DNA from 2 places in the Bacillus sp. EB V-12 genome. Region 2 is predicted to be linked to the other one. Evidence: riboswitches for the same ligand, from Rfam matches in the RefSeq annotation. Region 2 holds a riboswitch; the other holds the start of a gene.
What was found. A riboswitch is a leader RNA that binds a small molecule or an ion and turns the genes downstream of it on or off. The one in region 2 is predicted to bind cyclic di-AMP.
Positions count from the first base shown of each region.

Region 1: another riboswitch for cyclic di-AMP. It lies ahead of ACZDYH_RS14890 (APC family permease); the one in region 2 lies ahead of ACZDYH_RS06595 (hypothetical protein).

Region 1 covers NZ_JBUXJL010000003.1:656,397-666,014, forward strand. Annotated here, with positions in the region: gene ACZDYH_RS14890 (APC family permease) at 1-1,588, opposite strand, end outside; cyclic di-AMP (ydaO/yuaA leader) riboswitch at 1,733-1,879, opposite strand; gene ACZDYH_RS14895 (hypothetical protein) at 2,020-2,148, shown strand; gene panE (2-dehydropantoate 2-reductase) at 2,213-3,157, opposite strand; gene ACZDYH_RS14905 (hypothetical protein) at 3,333-4,808, shown strand; gene trhO (oxygen-dependent tRNA uridine(34) hydroxylase TrhO) at 5,006-5,965, opposite strand; gene ACZDYH_RS14915 (Nramp family divalent metal transporter) at 6,444-7,739, shown strand; gene ACZDYH_RS14920 (M23 family metallopeptidase) at 7,799-8,659, opposite strand; gene ACZDYH_RS14925 (sensor histidine kinase) at 8,731-9,618, opposite strand, start outside.
Region 2 covers NZ_JBUXJL010000002.1:7,949-17,566, reverse strand. Annotated here, with positions in the region: gene kdpB (potassium-transporting ATPase subunit KdpB) at 1-1,616, opposite strand, end outside; gene kdpA (potassium-transporting ATPase subunit KdpA) at 1,630-3,297, opposite strand; gene kdpF (K(+)-transporting ATPase subunit F) at 3,317-3,394, opposite strand; gene ACZDYH_RS06610 (SipW-dependent-type signal peptide-containing protein) at 3,394-3,498, opposite strand; cyclic di-AMP (ydaO/yuaA leader) riboswitch at 3,599-3,744, opposite strand; gene ACZDYH_RS06605 (hypothetical protein) at 3,879-4,001, opposite strand; gene ACZDYH_RS06600 (hypothetical protein) at 4,005-4,238, opposite strand; gene ACZDYH_RS06595 (hypothetical protein) at 4,252-4,638, opposite strand; cyclic di-AMP (ydaO/yuaA leader) riboswitch at 4,732-4,879, opposite strand; gene thiD (bifunctional hydroxymethylpyrimidine kinase/phosphomethylpyrimidine kinase) at 4,965-5,777, opposite strand; gene thiF (thiazole biosynthesis adenylyltransferase ThiF) at 5,793-6,812, opposite strand; gene thiG (thiazole synthase) at 6,805-7,575, opposite strand; gene thiS (sulfur carrier protein ThiS) at 7,578-7,781, opposite strand; gene thiO (glycine oxidase ThiO) at 7,797-8,906, opposite strand; gene tenI (thiazole tautomerase TenI) at 8,899-9,519, opposite strand; gene ACZDYH_RS06560 (ABC transporter substrate-binding protein) at 9,530-9,618, opposite strand, start outside.

The sequences.
Region 1 (9,618 bases), on a different contig from region 2:
GCCTTACTTCAGGTTGCCACTTCTTCCATTTCTCTTCAAATTTCTTTTCCTCTTCTCTGTCAAAAGCAACATATACTGCGATAACTTGATCTGCCGAAAGAGATTTCGCATAGTTCAATGAATTTTCTACTACATGGGTCATACCTGCTACAGGAACGACAATTACATTCCCCTCAATTGGAATAAGAGGTTCGCAAGTTTTTAAACTTAATTGATCACCCACTGCATCATAATGCTTCTTAATTCGATGGAATAAGAAGATAATAACTGGTAAGAAAATAAGAATCGACCAAACTTGTGCAAATTTAGTTAAAAAGAACATGCTCATTACGATAAAACTAATAACTGCACCAATTAAATTAACCGTTAATCTTAAAGCCCATCCTTCAGGCTTTTCGCGAAGCCATTTTAATACCATCCCTGTTTGAGAAAGTGTAAATGGAATAAATACACCTACTGCATATAACGGAATTAAATGTTCTGTTTGTCCTTGGAAAGCTACAATTAAAATAATCGAAGCAACTCCAAGTATAATAATACCGTTTGAGTAACCTAGACGGTCTCCTCTAATCGTAAACATTCTCGGTATGAATTTATCTTTTGCAAGGTTAACCGCTAATAAAGGAAATGCAGAATAACCTGTATTAGCAGCGAGAATTAATATTAAAGCTGTTGTACCTTGTATGAAATAGTACATGAAATTACGTCCAAATGTTTGTTCAGCAATTTGAGAAACAACTGTTACTTCTTTACTCGGAGTCACTCCGTAATAATAAGCTAAAAATACAATTCCTGAAAATAACACAGCAAGTAATGCACCCATTGCAAGCAATGTTTTTGCAGCATTGTTTGGCGCAGGATCTTTAAAGTTCGGAATTGCATTTGAAATTGCTTCAACACCTGTTAAAGCAGAACTACCTGATGCAAATGCTCTTAGTAATAAAAATAAACTAATCCCTGCAACTGGTGTACCAATCGGCGCATGTAAAGTGGGTGAAACATGACCAGTTAAAATATTATATATGCCTACACCAATTAATATAAATAGTGCTAAAACGAATAAATAAACAGGATATGCTAAAACGGAAGCTGATTCCGTTACTCCCCTTAAATTTAATATCGTAATTAATATAACAAATATAACCGCAATAATTACGTTGTGTGCATGTAAGCTAGGAAACGCAGACGTAATTGCATCTGTACCAGCGGACACACTTACCGCAACAGTTAAAATATAGTCAACTAATAAAGATCCTCCAGCAATTAAGCCTGGATTCATCCCTAAATTTTCTTTTGATACAACATACGCTCCCCCGCCATGCGGATAAGCAAAAATAATTTGACGATAAGATAAAATAAGGGCTGTCAATAATACTAATACCCCAACAGCGATCGGAATGGAATACCAATAAGCGATCGCTCCAACACCTGCTAAAGCAATTAAAATTTGCTCTGGACCGTAAGCAACTGATGACAATGCGTCAGAAGATAAAATAGCTAAAGCTTTCGTTTTATTAAGCTTTTGTTCTCCAAGCTCCGTTGATTTTAACGGTCTTCCAATTAAAAATCTTTTAATAGATGAAACCAATGCTGTCCACTCTCCAATAATTTTGTACGAACTTTTCTGCTTGTTACAGCCAGTAAACTATTTCCTCAGAAAACAAAAAATGTCTACAAGCCATAGCGAAATAGACTTGTAGACATTATTTTTTTTGTCGCACAAGCTCCACCTTCCTTCTCAATATAACGCTTACGAGGTTAGCTGTCGGATTCGGGCCTATGAGTAGCCCTACCTTTTTTAAGGATTCACCCCATCGGATTATGTACTAATCCGTAAAAACGGGTCCCCCGTACCATGCGGTTTCAGCGATTTAGAAAATTGAAACTGTGGATTATAATACTCCTTTATTTTCAAAAAGTAAACAAAAATTTTCAATAAGAAAAAAATTAAAATGATTGTGCATAATCCACTGAGAAATATACATAATGAATACTAAAAAATCCGCAAAGGAGACCCATATGTCTAAAGAAAAGAAGCCTATTTTTTCCGATTCATATTTAGATGCAGTAGCAAATGAAATTAATCAGTTATATGGTAAACGTGAACAGGAAATAAATTTGACAGATAGAACGAAAAGAAATAAATAATTTGTCATACAAAAAAATAAAAAAGATAGCAATACACTTATATATTGCTATCTTTTTTATTTTTTCATACATCTAATTCTATTACAGATCTGTTAAAGGTCATCTCTTCATACACCTTTAAATTTTGATATATAGTGCCTAATAATGGTGCCGCTATAGAAAATTGCTCTGCTACATCCAGTAAATATCCTTGCAAGTGCTTCCCTTCAATAAACGAACCCTTCTCCATATCACGTTGCATCGATGACTTCATATCATACGAAATTTTATCAATTGTTTTCATATGTTCCTCGGCAATATTTTCCTTTACGGGAGCTCCTAATACTCTCATGATTTGTACAGATTCCTCAAATACATTACGGATAAAATCACGGCCGCCTTCACTTTCACGGATTGGTCCAATTGGTGCACGCATTAACGTTGTCACACCGGACATTACAGTAATAAATAAATATTTATGCCACATATCTTGCGTAATATTTTCACTTAAAACAAAACTAGATTTCGTACCTGCAAATGCTTTAGAAATATGCTTTACTCTCTCTGAATTTTGAGACTTAATTTCTCCAAACACAATTCTGTTGGCAGCGCTAGTTTGTACAATTTCTCCTTGATCGTTTAACGTCGTCTCGATAAAGCATAAACCGCCAATTACTTTTTCTTCGCCGAATTCTTTTTGTAATAGCGATAAATGAGCGATACCATTTAACAATGGAATGATTACAGTATTTTCGCCAACAAACGGCTTCAAATCTTGAATTGCCTCGTTTAAGTGATACGCTTTTGTTGAAAATAAAATGACATCAAATGGAGAAGTTCTCTCTTCTTTCGTTATTAATTTCGGTTGAAAGGAAAAATCCCCGTTAACACTTCGGATTACAAGTCCTCTTTCCTCTAATTGTTTTTTCCGTTTACTACGAACAAGAAATGTAACATCTGCTCCCTTTTCGACTAATCTGCCACCAAAAAATCCTCCGACTCCACCAGCGCCTAATACTAAAATCCGCATACAGCATCCCCCTTTTCAAAATAAAATTTTATAACTTTTAGTATACATAACATTATACATGTCCTCTGCTAAATAAGCTGAATTTTCACTCTCAATCGGGTATAAAACAGTGGTTATTTTCAAATAAATTTGGGCATGTTGTTTCTATAGCATATACGGAAAGGAAACAATGTAGATGGAGGCAATACAAGCAATTGAGGAAAAAGATGTAACAACAGCTATATTTCAATTTATATTCCCGTTTTCTTTTAAAACTGGATATGAACAAAATATGTTCCCTTTCTTACAAAAAAACGATTTTCGTCCTTTTCGGCTCGATCATCTCGATGATGAAAATACATATTATGGGGAGTTTAAAGTTTCACATCAAAATATGGAAGCATACTATCTTTCATTTACCAATAAAATTCTCTTTCCTCACTCAGAGCATCAAAAGGGCTTGCAACGTTATTCAAAGGACCTTAACTTAACTGGACATTTAACAACAAACCTTATTTCAATCCCATTCAAGATACACTCTATTGATGTAACACTTTGTCCTTATGAACTTGGCTTCTTAACAATTCGAACAGAAGTAAACACTGCTCCAAACATGACTTTATCTGAAGCAATCGAATTCGCTGCTCGCTTCCGTGTACTTGAAACTAAAAATGATACAAATGAGACTATTTGTATTGAATGTAACGGAAAAAAGTATTCCCAAGTTGAAAAATTCATTTTTGGTTATTTATTTCATGGTGTAACTGATTTCTTTGAAAAGAAGAGATTAAGAAGTTCATACTTTCAAACCTTCCCTTTCTTCGAAGACCAAAGAATGTACGTCCAAACTTTATTGTCACTAAAAGAAGGTATGGAACTTAATGAAGTGGATGTTTATCGTACTTCTAGTCTTTCCGGATTAACAAGTGATGGTAAGCCATATGTGAGTGCAAATAACCTTCCTTACATTCATGACTATTTAAAAAAACACGCTTACCAGAGATGGGCTCCAAATCGTTATTTCATAATGGAAGAACATATTTTTACATGTGTAACAAATGAAGGAGAACGCGAAATCGCTAAACTTGCTAGTCAAATGTACGGGGAATTTTATTACGCTTTATTATTAAACCTATTCCATAAAATTGTTTTATTAAAAATGGCGAACGCCTATGCTGAGCTAAATATTGAACAAGATACTAATGAAATAGAGAAATTAATTTATTCGATCAATTCGTTCACTGCTAATTATTTTTCTTTAGAATTAGTATCCCAATCACAGAGTGAAGATATTTTCTTTCGTTTAAGAAAACTTTTTAATATTGAGGTTCTATACTCGAACGCGAAACAAAATCTTGATAGTTTGTTTAAATATCAAGAAAATGTCGCCTCTAAAAAAGATAGCCTCTTATTATTAATTTTAACGCTCTACTCTGTAGTGGGCCAAATGTTAGGGTTTACTATGATTGACCTTTTAAGAAACACCGATTCAAACAAAATATCGTCACCTCTTGAATTTTTCGCTCTATTAATTGCGATTAGCGGCATTGTCATTTCACTTATTTTAGGAGCTCAAAGTTTATACCAATGGGGTTTACAGCATAAACGAAGAAAAGCTTGGGTAAAACAAACTGTACTTTCTGCCGTTAAAGAGAAAGAAGATAAAAATTAAAGAAGATTATTTTCAAATTCTTGGCCCGCTGCAGTAAGTGAATTTTTATCAGCGATTTTCCCATTATATCGGCAACTCGAAATATATCAGCGATTTTTTTAATATATCGACTTACCGACAAATAACAGGACCTGATAATAAAAAAAGGGTGCTCCAAAATTAAACTTGGAGTACCCCTTTTATTATACGAATTCAGTTTACTTCCCTGCTTCGATTTGCTCTAATGCAGCAGCTACTTGCTCTTCCGTTAATTCATGTTGTATTACGTAGCGGTTACGTGGACTTACACGACATTCATGAGAACATGCACGTAAATATTTCGCTTCGTTTTCTTCAGAACATAAAATTTTCTTATTACATTCTGGATTTGAACAGTTTACATAGCGCTCACAAGGTTCACCTGTAAAGTGGTCTTTACCAACGATAACATGTTCTTTTTGGTTTACTGGTACAGCAATACGCTCATCGAACACGTAACATTGTCCATCCCAAAGCTCACCTTGTACCTCTGGGTCTTTTCCGTACGTTACAATTCCGCCGTGAAGCTGACTTACATCTTCATAGCCTTCACGAACTAACCAACCAGAAAACTTCTCACAACGAATTCCGCCTGTACAATAAGTTAAAATCTTTTTACCTTCAAGTACTTCTTTATTTTCACGAATCCAATCTGGTAATTCACGGAATGATTCGATATCAGGTTTAATCGCACCTTTGAAGTGACCTAAATCAAACTCATAATCATTTCGTGCATCAATGATAACTGTATCTTCTTGTTTCATTGCTTCATAAAAATCTTTTGGTTCTAAATACTTGCCAGTTATTTCGTGTGGGTTAATGTCATCTTCTAGACGAAGTGTAACTAACTCTGGACGAGGACGCACGTGCATTTTCTTGAATGCATGACCATCAGCTTCATCTATTTTAAATACAATACCGTCAAAACGTGGATCATTGTTCATTGCTTCCATGTATTTCTCTGTTTGTTCTACAGTTCCTGAACAAGTTCCGTTAATACCTTCTTTCGCTACAAGAATTCTTCCTTTTAATTCAAGTGAATTACAAAATTCTAAATGCTCTGCCGCGAATTCTTCTGGGTTTTCAATTGTTGTGTACATGTAATATAGTAATACTCTGTATGGTTTTGTAGTTGCCAATGTATTTCTACCACCTATCTAATTTTTAAAATCATGTATAAGTTAACGTTCATATCAAAACATATATAATAAGAAAATGAATCCCATTTTCTTTTCTTTATACTATTTTCTATCAGTTAACAAAAATAAAAAACAAGATTACACATCAAAACACTATGGTTATGTTGTAATCCCAATATATTATATATCATACAAATGCAATTCCATCAATTAATATGCTGGATTATCGGCTTTATGTTCACATAAATTTCAAAATTGACCCTTTAATTTATTATGTTTCCCCACGTCATCACACCATAAACTCCCAATTTATTTTACGTTATCACACCATCCATTGCATAAAGGCATATAATTTGCATTAAGGAAACTTTCGTGTTCAAATGAAATTATCATATAACATATTTAAATGTATTGAAATAATGAGTAAGAATAAATACAATAATTTCATCAAGTTAACATTTTAAAGGGGAAAACTACTATGAATAAAGATATAACAAAAGATGAACATCTCCCTTCTGAAAGTACAACTGTACAATCAGCTCATTTAGCTTTAAGTGGAGAAACAAAAGGCTGGAAAAGACTGTTACCATTTTTAGGGCCCGCTTTTATCGCGTCCGTTGCTTATATTGATCCTGGCAACTTTGCTACAAATATCGCAGCTGGTTCACAATATGGATATTTACTATTATGGGTTATACTCGCTTCTAACTTAATGGCTGTATTAATCCAAACTTTATCGGCTAAATTAGGAATTGCTACAGGAAACAATTTACCCGAAATAGCTCGTGAAAACTTTCCAAAGCCTGTGTCTATCGGCTTATGGATACAAGGTGAACTAGTTATTATGGCTACAGATTTAGCGGAATTTATTGGAGCTGCATTGGGGCTTTACTTACTATTTGGAATCCCCATGCTACCTGCCGCTTTAATTACAGCAGCCGGATCATTTATTATCCTTGAATTTCAACGTAGAGGATTTCGTCCACTAGAAGCTATTATTACAGGAATGATTTTCATTGTAGTAATTGCTTTTGGGATTCAAGTTTTTTATGCAAAACCAGAATTAAGTCCCCTTCTTTCAGGACTATTTATTCCAAAATTCCAAGGTGTAGACAGTATATTACTTGCAGCAGGGATTTTAGGTGCGACAGTTATGCCGCATGCAATATACTTGCATTCTGCATTAACACAACGCCGTGTGGTCGGAACAACTGACGAACAAAAGAAAAAGATTTTTCGTTTCGAATTTATCGATATTATTATTGCAATGGTTATTGCTGGAGCAATTAATGCAAGTATGTTAATTGTAGCAGCTGCACTATTTTTTAAAAATGGCTTGCACGTTGAAGATTTAGATGTTGCTTACACTCAATTTACCAATTTAGTAGGTCCTGTATCGGCTGCATTATTTGGGATTGGACTTTTATCAGCAGGACTATCTAGCTCTTCTGTCGGTACAATGTCGGGTGATATTATTATGCAAGGTTTCATTCGCATGCATATTCCGTTATATTTACGCCGATTTATTACAATGATTCCACCACTAGTAATTATCGCTTTAGGTGTAAATCCAACATACGCTCTAGTCATGAGCCAAGTCGTCTTATCATTCGGTATTGCATTTGCATTAGTGCCACTTATTATGTTTACAAGTAATAAAAAGATTATGGGTGCACTCGTTAACCACCGCATAACAACATTTATCGCATGGATAATTGCTGCTCTCGTTATCGTTTTAAATATCTTCTTACTGTATCAAACATTTGTAGGGTAATGAAAAAGGGTATTCCAATTTTAATTTGGAATACCCTTTTTGGATGAAATGATTTTCTTCTAGTTACCACTTATGTATGCCCCTCTTTCCGGCATCATCACACCATTTTCAGTTCGAAAGTAAAGTGGCAATCCTTCCGCAAAAAACATACTTACTTTGGACGGATCTTGCCTTTGATGATGAATATGTAAATGCGGCTCACTTGAACTTCCTGAGTTACCAACTTGCGCAAGAATATCCCCTTCATTTACACGTTGCCCTTCTTTTACTTTAATTGAGCCTTTCTTTAAATGACCAAGGAACAAAAATGTGCCCGTTTCATCTAGTCGTAAATAAATATGATTACCAGCCATTGACTGAAAATTATCCGATCCCGGAACTAAATCTTGTTCATTATTATTAATTGATACAACCGTCCCAGAAGCTGGCGCCATTACTTTTGCTCCATATATTCCGTAATCCTCTAACTTACTACTTTTCACTTCAGCAGGTGGAATGAGAATATCATATGCCCACCTTTCATTTGGTTTTATAACGTGATAGTTCGTTTCTAACCGATCACCACCCCAACCGATTAATGCTCGTTCCTTCAAAGGAAAACGAACTACTACTTTAGGACTCATAGATTGTATATCTGCTGGGTAAGCAATTCTACCTATATTAGCAAACCAACCGAAAGGCCAAGCTCCAATTATAGAAAACAGAATGATTAAAAATAGCGTTCTATCTATCCGCTTTCTAAAAATGCCTTTCCAAAAAAATATTATTATTGATCCTATTAAGAGAAAAACGGAAATTACACTAAAAGCCTGTATACTCCACCAAACAAAGACTGATGTAACACCATTAGCTACATAAACTAAGATCCAACTTATAATTAAAAAAGAAACTATAATTACTAATAAAAATTTCTTCCACATGTCGCATCCCTACTCTCATATCCTTTTTCTCAATGATACAAAGTAAAAATTACGACATATAAAAGAAATACTTACGACTTTCTTACTTTTTTATACTGCGGTAATTTCACAGTAAAAACTGTTTCTTTATCATTACTACGTACAGTGATATCCCCTTGATGGAGCTCGGCTATACTTTTTGAAATTGCAAGTCCTATTCCTTTACCGCCCGTATGAGAACTACGTGATTTTTCACTACGATAAAACTTCTCAAAAATGTAAGGAAGGTCCTCTTTCGGAATGCATTGTCCAAAATTTTTAATTTCTACTTCAACATTCATTGTTTTATTGAAAATTTCAATTGCAATTCCCTTTCCATCTCTCCCGTACATAATACTATTACCTATTACATTTTCAAATAGTCTCACTATAAGTGTCACATCAACTTCTACATGTAGCACTTCATCACTTTTAATATAAAAGCTCATATTGGCATCATCTAATTGTGGTACAAAGTCAATCATGATTTGTTCAATTAATGCTTTCATATCTACTTCATCTTTATGTAATTCAATCTCTCTATAATTTATTTGACAGTATTCTAATAAATCATCTACTTGATTTTTTAATTCATAACTTTTTCGCTTTAATATACTTACATACTGTTCACATTCTTCTCCATTCGAATGAAGTTTATTTCCTAACAGGTCCGCATAACCGATTAAAGATGTTACTGGCGTTCGTAAGTCATGAGAAATATTACTAATCATTTCATTTTTCATTTCCTGTGATTTTTTTTCATTCTCGATAGACTCTTTTAAACTTTTCGCCATTCTATTAACATTTGCCGCTAGTTCACCAATCTCGTCATTTTTCAAAATAGGTATATGTATTTCAAAATTACCGTCACTTATTTCCTTCACGTTCTTTTTAATTTGAGACAACCTTTTCATCAGTGTTTTTGTCATTAATGCAAAGTA
Region 2 (9,618 bases):
GCATCATTTGTACCATCACCTGTCATCGCTACAAGTTTCCCTTTATCTTGCTCTGCTTTAATAACAGCAATTTTATCTTCCGGTTTACACTCGGCAACGAATTCATCTACTCCAGCTTCTTTTGCAATCGTTGCTGCTGTTAACGGATTATCACCTGTACACATAACCGTTTTAATCCCCATTTGGCGCAACTGTTCAAAACGATCACGCATACCCGGTTTTACTGTATCCTTTAAATAAATTAAGCCATAAATACGATTATCTACTGCAACTACAAGTGGTGTTCCGCCCTCTTTTGAAATTAAGTCTGCTTTTTGATTTACATCTTTCGGAATTGTTCCGCCTTGTGACTCAACCCATTCAATAACGGCACCTACAGCACCTTTTCTCACTTTCGTTCCGTCTTGTAAATCAACACCACTCATTCTCGTTTCTGCTTTAAACGGAACAAACTCACCTTGTTCTGCAAGTTCTCTATTATATGATATAGATTTTCCCTGCACATACTCGATAACAGATCGACCTTCTGGTGTTTCATCTAAAACAGAACTAATAGCGGCCCACTTTCCAACTTGCTCAATCGTTTCATTTCCTACAGGTAATAATGTATGAGCCATTCGGTTCCCAAAAGTAATTGTACCTGTTTTATCTAAAATAATTGTATTAATATCGCCCGCAGCTTCTACTGCTTTCCCTGACATCGCTAGCACGTTAAATTTTGTCACCCGATCCATCCCCGCAATACCAATCGCTGATAGCAAACCACCAATTGTCGTTGGAATTAAACATACTAACAACGCTACAAGTACAGCAGTATCAATTTGAAAACCTAAATAATTTGTAAAAATCGGCAACGTCACAACGACGATCAAGAAAATAAGAGTTAAGCTCGTTAATACTGTATTTAAAGCAATCTCATTCGGCGTTTTTTGACGAGCAGCTCCTTCTACTAAAGAAATCATTTTATCGATAAATGATTCACCAGGATTACTCGTAATGACAATTGTAATTTCATCACTTACGACCATCGTTCCACCTGTTACGGAACAAAAATCACCGCCTGCTTCTTTTATAACAGGAGCTGATTCACCTGTAATTGCAGATTCATCTACAGATGCTAATCCTTTGATTACTTCGCCATCACTTGGAATCATTTCTCCTTGTTTTACGATAACAACGTCACCTTTTCTAAGATCAGTTGCTGAAACTTGGACAATGTCTCCATTTTCTTTTACTACATTTGCAAACACATCTTTCTTCGACTGCTTTAAAGAATCGGCTTGCGCTTTACCACGACCTTCTGCTAATGCTTCTGCAAAATTCGCAAATAAAACTGTAAATAATAGAATGAGAGAAACTGTTATATTAAACCATCCTGGTATACTACTAGAACTGCTTGGAAGAAAAGATAAAATGAACGTAATGATAAATCCAATTTCCACAACGAACATAATCGGATTCTTTATCATGACCTTCGGATTCAATTTCGCAACGGATTGCTTCATCGCATGTGTTACGATATCACGATCCATCGTTTTCGCTTGTCTAACTTCATCTTCTACAGCATGTATTTGGGACTCATTTAATTGTTTTTCTTTTACTACTACCGGTCTCATCATTTACCCTCCATTACTTCAATGTAAGAAATTCTGCAATTGGACCGAGTACTAACATCGGGAAGAATGTTAATGCACCGACAATTACAATTGTTCCGATGAAGATGCCACCAAATAAACTATTATCTGTACGGAACGTTCCGACTGTTTCTGGCACTACCGTTTTTTCTTTCAATGAAGCTGCCACAGCTAGCATCGTAATTAAACTGAAGTAACGTCCTAAAAACATAACTAAACCAGTCGTAATATTCCAAAACGGTGTATTATCTCCTAATCCTTCAAATCCAGATCCGTTATTCGCAGCTGACGATGTATATTCATATACCACTTGCGTCAAACCGTGGAAACCGGAATGAGAAATAGCATCCGTCCCTAAATTTGTTGAAAGAGCTAATGCCGAAAATCCTAAAATGAGCAATGGATGAAATAAAATCGTGACCGCGATTAATTTCATTTCCTTACCTTCAATCTTTTTACCTAAAAACTCTGGTGTCCGTCCAACCATTAACCCAGATATAAACACCGCGATAATTGCATACATAATAATGTTTACAAAACCTGCTCCAACGCCGCCATACACAGTATTTAACATCATATTTACAAGCGGAACTAAACCGCCAATTGGTGTTAACGTATCATGCATCGTATTAACAGCGCCTGTTTCAGCAGCTGTCGTTACCGTTGCGTATAATGAAGAAAATACTGTTCCAAATCGTACTTCTTTCCCTTCTGTACTTCCTTGTACATGTTCGATACCCATTCCATTTAATGCCGGATTCCCATTTAGTTCAGATGTCGTAATCGTTATAAATCCTAGTAAAAACACCATAAAAAGTGATACGAAAAGGATGCGACCTTGTTTTTTATTTCCTACCATTCGTCCGTACGTAAATGGAAGTGCTGTTGGTAATAACATCATAAGCATCATTTGCAAAATATTACTCATTTGTCCTGGATTTTCAAAAGGATGCGTAGAGTTCGCTCCGAAAAATCCACCGCCGTTATTTCCAAGTTCCTTTATGGAAACGAATGATGCAACAGGTCCACGTAATATACTTTGCTTTGCCCCATCAATCGTTTGTGCTGTAACCGCCCCATCTAACGTTTGGGGTACGCCAAGTGCGACAAAAACTAGTGCCGCAATAAATGCGATAGGAAGAAACACTCTCGTTAACGCTCTCGTAAAATCAACGAAAAAGTTACCAAGTTCTTTTCCAGCAAGTCCTCTTATAAAAGCCATAACGAGCGCTAATGTCGTTGCTGGTGCCGCAAACATTAAAAATGTAATCCCGATTAATTGTGATAAATAGGATAAACCATTTTCACCGCTATAATGCTGTAAATTTGTATCAGCCATAAAACTAATCGCTGTATTAAAAGCGAGCGTAGGCTCCATCCCTTCAATATGCGCTGGATTTAGCGGCAGCACACCTTGTAATCTGAAAATGAAATATACAACAACAATCATAAATCCGTTGAGTAAAACTAATGATAATGCGTACTGTTTCCACGTTTGATTGTATTCTTTTACACCCGTAATTTTAAAAATAAGTTTTTCAAAAGGCCCAAATACTTTATCTAGCGTTTTGCTACCTTGAAAAGCTTTTTCTAAATAAACCCCCGTTGGCTTTGCTACTAAAATAAACAAGAGCATTGTAATAATGACTGCAACCCAAATCATAATGAATGATTCCCCCTAATTAAAACTTCTCTGGATTTAATAATGCATACACTAAATACACTGTAATTGCTGCGACAATAACCGATAAGACAATCATCATGATTGCTTTCCTTCTTTCACAACTTTATCTGACCAACTTGCAAGACTTGCCATTGATGCAACTAATAAAATAAAAATCCCGACCATTACAACATCTAACATAGCTATCCCTCACTTTATTTTTGTTAAAATTTACCATTTAAATATTAAAAAAGAACACTGAGCTCTACTCAGTGTTCAAAAAATGAACAACAAAAAGTAAACCTCCTCTCTAAACGCTTACGAGGTTAGCTGTCGGATTCGGGCCTAAAGAGTAGCCCTACTTTCAAAACTGAAAGATTCACCCCAAGTGACGATGCACAAAATTGGTTCCCCCGCTCCATTTCTGGAACTCAGCGATTTTAGGTTTTTTTGGAAATTTTATGAATGATTTATGAGAGTAAATATACTCCTCTATATTTCACTTGTAAAGGAGTAAATTACTGAAAATAACAATATTTACATTCATTTAAACGCTTACATTGAAGATTATTACTATTATTTCATCTATTTTCTTTATTTCTCTTCTCTTTTCTTAAAAATGACCTTTTAAATATGAAATAAAAAGAGCGAATGACATGAAGTGCATAGCTTGTTGCACTCAGCATTCGCTCTTTTTTATTCAACCTTTATTCTCCTCGTAAAAATGCACGTAAATTTCTCCCGCGAATATAAACTTGTGTCAATTCTGCATGTAGCTGCTCATACTCGGTAATATCTACCTCTAAATACAAAGCATCTTTTGATGGTAATATAATATACGGCCCTGGAAAAAGGGGATCGATCTGAACCAATTCTTGAACTCGCTCTACCGATACTGCCCAACGATTTGCTATATCTCCAAGTAATAGTACCTTCATCATTTCTTCCCCCGCCCTATTCAAAAAATAAAAAAGAAATATTATCACAATTTGTAAACACGACAAACTTAGCTCCAATTGTTTCATAGAGCCTCGCTGGATATCGTTTATTCCTTGTAACAACAGTAATAGGTGCTTGAAAAGAAAAGCGAATGTGTTCTGTGAAAAAACTAACGATTGGAAGCTCATCCCCTAGTAAAATCACCTTCTTAATACACTCACAAATACTAGTAAAGTCCTGCTCCTTACTGCAGCTATAAGTCCAATCAAACCCACAATTCCTAACTTCAGCCGCTATCTCTTCATTTGCTGTAAAAATAATTAACTCATGTTGAAATGATACTAAATCTCTTAAACTATTTACCTTACTTTCTTCTCCAACACAAATAAGTGTTAGTTCCATGTACCTCATCCTCCTTAGTATAAAAGAAATCAAACATAGATTGATATTCCCCTATACTAATCAGATCGATGAAGTGATGTATCCATCATGGCACCGTCCTCTCTCAAGACGCTTACGAAGTTAGCTGTCGGATTCGGACTTTGAGAGTAGCCCTACTTTCAAACTTGAAAGATTCACCCCTAGTGACACTGCACAAATTGGTTCCTCCGCTCCATATAATTGGACTCAGCGTTTACAAAAAAATGTATTCTGGCTGATATATTACTCCTGTATTTTGAAAAAGTAAACAGAAAAAAAGCCAGTTATAAAACTGGCTTTTCACTTATCTATACACGCGTTCTATTCACTTTATACGCAAAATGATTCGTCGGTCCATGACCACTACCAATATTCAATGGCTCTTCAATTGCTATACTAATAAATCGTTTTGCTTCTTGAACAGCATCTTCAATTGAGTATCCTTTCGCAAGTCCTGCTGTAACCGCTGAAGCAAATGTACACCCACTTCCATGCGTTTGCTTTGAAGGAATTCGCTCGCTTCTAAACTCAATAAATTTTTCTCCATCAAAGAGGAAATCAATTACTTCATTCCCTTGATATTCTGCATGTCCGCCCTTCATAAGCACATATTTAGCACCTAATTCATGCAATATTTTTGCAGCTTCCTTACTATCTTCAACATTATGAATCTCCATCCCAGTTAACACTTCTGCTTCTGGGACATTCGGTGTTATAACAGTTGCTACTGGTAATAAATATTCTTTTAATGCTTGAACTGCTTCTTGCTGTAATAATGATGCACCGCCTTTTGCAATCATAACGGGATCTAGCACAATATTATTCCAGCCAAACTTTTTAATTTGTTCTGCAACAATTTGAATTATTTCACTACTAAATAACATTCCTAGTTTCACTGCATCTGGTGTTACATCCGTACCAATTGAATTCAGCTGTTCTGTAATACCTTCTAATGGAACAGGATATACCCCTTGAACGCCAAGCGTGTTTTGAGCAGTAATTGCCGTAATAGCCGTCATTCCGTATACACCAAGCTCTTGGAATGTTTTTAAATCTGCCTGAATTCCAGCACCGCCGCCGCTATCAGACCCTGCAATTGTTAAAGCTTTATTCACTTTCATCCCACTCATCCTTTTCTATCCAAAATAGCGATGATAAATCGTTTTTGCTTCGCTTATATCTTTCGTTCCATGTACGAGCACACGGCCATCTTTAAAGGCTACTAACCTCTTGTCTTCAACAGAAAATGATAGTAAATATGGATTTATATTTAAATCATTTACACGACCTTCCAACAACTCTTTATATTGTTCAAAATTCATTTCATCTTTATGAGGTGGTCTAATTTGAACTGTATTTCGCCCGCATAAAACTGCTGTTTTTGATGTGTTTTCTTTATTTAAATACGGATATAATGCATTCTCTCCGCATGAAGGACAATTATGCTGGCGAAGTTTTTGCACATTCATACATGAATACTCATTCTTCCACATATCAAACGATACAAGCCCATCTCGAAGTGATTCGTAATCTTCTACTAACAGTTTAAGAGCTTCTGTTACTTGATGAGAAACGACAAGAGATACAGCAGGTGATATAATACCCGCTGTATCACATGTTGCCCCGCCAAGCGGAATCGACTGTAATAAACATGATAAACATGGTGTTTTACTAGGAAGGATTGTGTAAGAAAGACCGTAACTACCTACACATGCACCGTAAATCCATGGAATAGAATATTTTTGTGATATATCATTTACAATAAAGCGCGTTTCGAAATTATCAGTCGCATCAATAATTACATCAACATTTATAACAAGTTCTTCTAGCTCTTCAGCTGTTACATCTTGAACGAGAGCTTCTATTGTTACATCACTATTAATCTCTTCTAAACGTTTTTTAGCCGCTATAGCTTTTGGAAGATTATTCTTTACGTCGCTCTCTGCATACAATTGTTGTCTTTGTAAATTACTCCAATCTACATAATCACGGTCAACAATTGTTATCTTGCCAACACCTGCTCTTACAAACATCTCTGCATTTGCACTACCTAATGCACCTGCACCGATAATAAGCACATGCTTTTCTCTTATCTTTTGCTGTCCTTCTTCTCCAATTGGAGAAAATAGTTCTTGGCGAGAATATCGATTATTCAACTACGCTCATTCCTTCTAAAGGACTACTTGCAGTTGCACAACGCTTACGTGCAATGCGACCTGCTTCAAATCCTAAACGGCCTGCTTCAATACTTAATTTCATTGCTTGTGCCATTTTAATAGGATCTTTTGCTCCTGATACAGCTGTATTTAATAACACGCCATCTGCTCCTAATTCCATTGCAAATGCCGCATCAGCTGGGCTACCAATACCGGCATCAACGATAACTGGTACTGTCGCTTGTTCAATAATGAAGCTCAAATTTAATGGATTTACAATACCAAGTCCTGATCCGATTGGAGATGCTCCTGGCATAATCGCATGCACGCCAAGCTCTTGTAATTTACGTGCTAATACAACATCATCAGATGTATACGGAAGTACGATAAATCCTTCTTCCAGTAACATTTCAGATGCCTTTAATGTTTCTACCGGATCAGGTAATAACGTTCTATCATCACCAATAACTTCTACCTTTATCATGTCACAAAGCCCAGAAGCTTTTGCTAATTTTGCAATACGAACAGCCTCTTCAGCGTTTTTTGCTCCTGCTGTATTTGGTAATAACGTATATTTTTTCACATCAAGTTTCTCTAATAAATTAGGTTGCTTTGCATCAAAGATATCCATACGACGTACTGCAAACGTTAAAATTTCAGCTTCAGAAACGTCAATTGCCTTTTGCTGTACGTCAAAATCAGGAAATTTACCTGTTCCTAATAAAAGTCTAGAATGAAATGAAAATGGTCCAATGTTTAACATAATCAACCGCCTCCTACGAAAGTTACAATCTCAATTTGGTCTCCATCAAAAACAGATGTATCTGTATGATCATCTTTTTGTAAAATATCTTTATTACGCTCTACTACAACAATTCTGTTATCTAGCTCTAAATGTGTAAGTAGCTCAGCTACTGTTTTTACACTCGCTGGCACTTCAATTTGGTTACCATTAATTTTTAAATTCAAACTTCCATCCCCTTTCTAAACTCTTCTAGAAAGCAATGAATCTAGCAAATGATTCTCTTGCTTTCCTTCTATTAAATCAGCCATATATTGGCCAGAAATAGGACTTAATAAAATACCGTTTCGATAATGGCCCGTGCAAGCATATAAACCTTTTATTTCTTCATGCTCTCCCATATAAGGAGCTTCATGATTCGATTGTGGTCTTAATCCTGCCCACGTGCTTTCCCATTCTGCTTCTTTTAAAGCTGGCAATATTGTATAAGCACGCTCTAATATAGAAGTTATACTTTCTGGCTGCACAGTTTTATTGAACGTATGTGGCTTCATTGTTGCCCCAATTACGTAACGTCCACCGCGCTTTGGAGTAATGTAAAATCTTTCTTGAAAAATAGGTGCTTTTAAAAGTTGTTTTCTACTTCTTACCGCAACCACTTCTCCTTTAACTGGATATGTACCCCAATCGCGGTGAAAATAACTGAGTAACTTCGTGCTCCATGAACCTCCTGCAATAACGACTTTCTCACATGTGACAATACCTTCACTTGTAATAACTCCAGTCACTTTATTATTTTCAATACGGATATCAAATACTTCTGTCTGTTCATATATATCAGCACCGGAAATCGCTGCAGAATGTGCGAATGCTTTCGTAAGCTCTGGTGCAATAACATGACCGTCTTTCGGATAATATACTGCTCCTATAATAGATTCGGATAGATATGGCTCTTTTTCCCGCACATGGTCTCCCGTTAGAAAATAAGAATCTTCACCTGTTTTCTGCTGCCAATCCATAATGTGAAGAATTCTTTCCTTCTCATCTTCATTTTGAGCAATACGATAAATTCCTTTTTCTTCATATCCAATATCAACACCCGTCTTTTCACGTAAAACTGCTGCAAGTTGTGGAAATATAGCTCGGCTTTCTCTAGCAAGTTCAAATAGCGGATCATACGCATCCCATTCTGCCTGAACACCAAGTAAACCAGCAGCTGCTTTTGAAGCTTCCGATGCAATACTTTGCTTCTCCACAATCGCTACTTTATGTCCTCTTTCTGCTAGAAAATGTGCAATTGAACTACCAATTACACCACCACCAATAATCGCTACATCATACTTCTCACACATGTTTTTCCGCCCACTTTCTTATTGATTCCTTATAAGATTTCGCTTTGCTATACGGGTTACTACTACTTACAATTCCAGACATAACTGCTATACCGCTTACACCGTTAGTAAGAACATCCACTGTGTTTTCTGGGGTAATTCCTCCAATTGCTGTAATCGGTATAGATAAACACCTTGCAATGTCTGAAATTTCTTCAAGCCCTCTCGCTGGCACACCTTTTTTACAATCTGTCGGAAATACATGGCCATAAACGAGTGAATCCGCTCCATTTTTAAAAGCTACTATTGCTTCATCTAGCGAATGCACAGAATAACCGACATGCAAATACGAAAACTTTTCTTTCACTGACTTTACATCTGTACTTCGATATCCTAGTTGAACACGAGGAATATTTAATAAAATTGCAATATCAATTCGATCGTTTATGACAATTTTAGAAGCCGGAAAGCCCTCCATTAATAGACTTTCCACACCTTCATATAATTCCTTCGTACTCTTCTCACGCTCACGAATATGCAAATAATCAATCTCACTCTCAATTTGCATCGCTACATTCACTAACTCTTCGAATGGCATATGGCCATTTGAGATTACGTGGAGCTCATTTTTCATATTCATTCGCCTACTTTAAAATATTTTCGAATAATTCATCGGCTGGGACGGTTTCTTTCGTCATTCCTTTGTCCTTCAGCCACTTATTTTGTTTCTCCC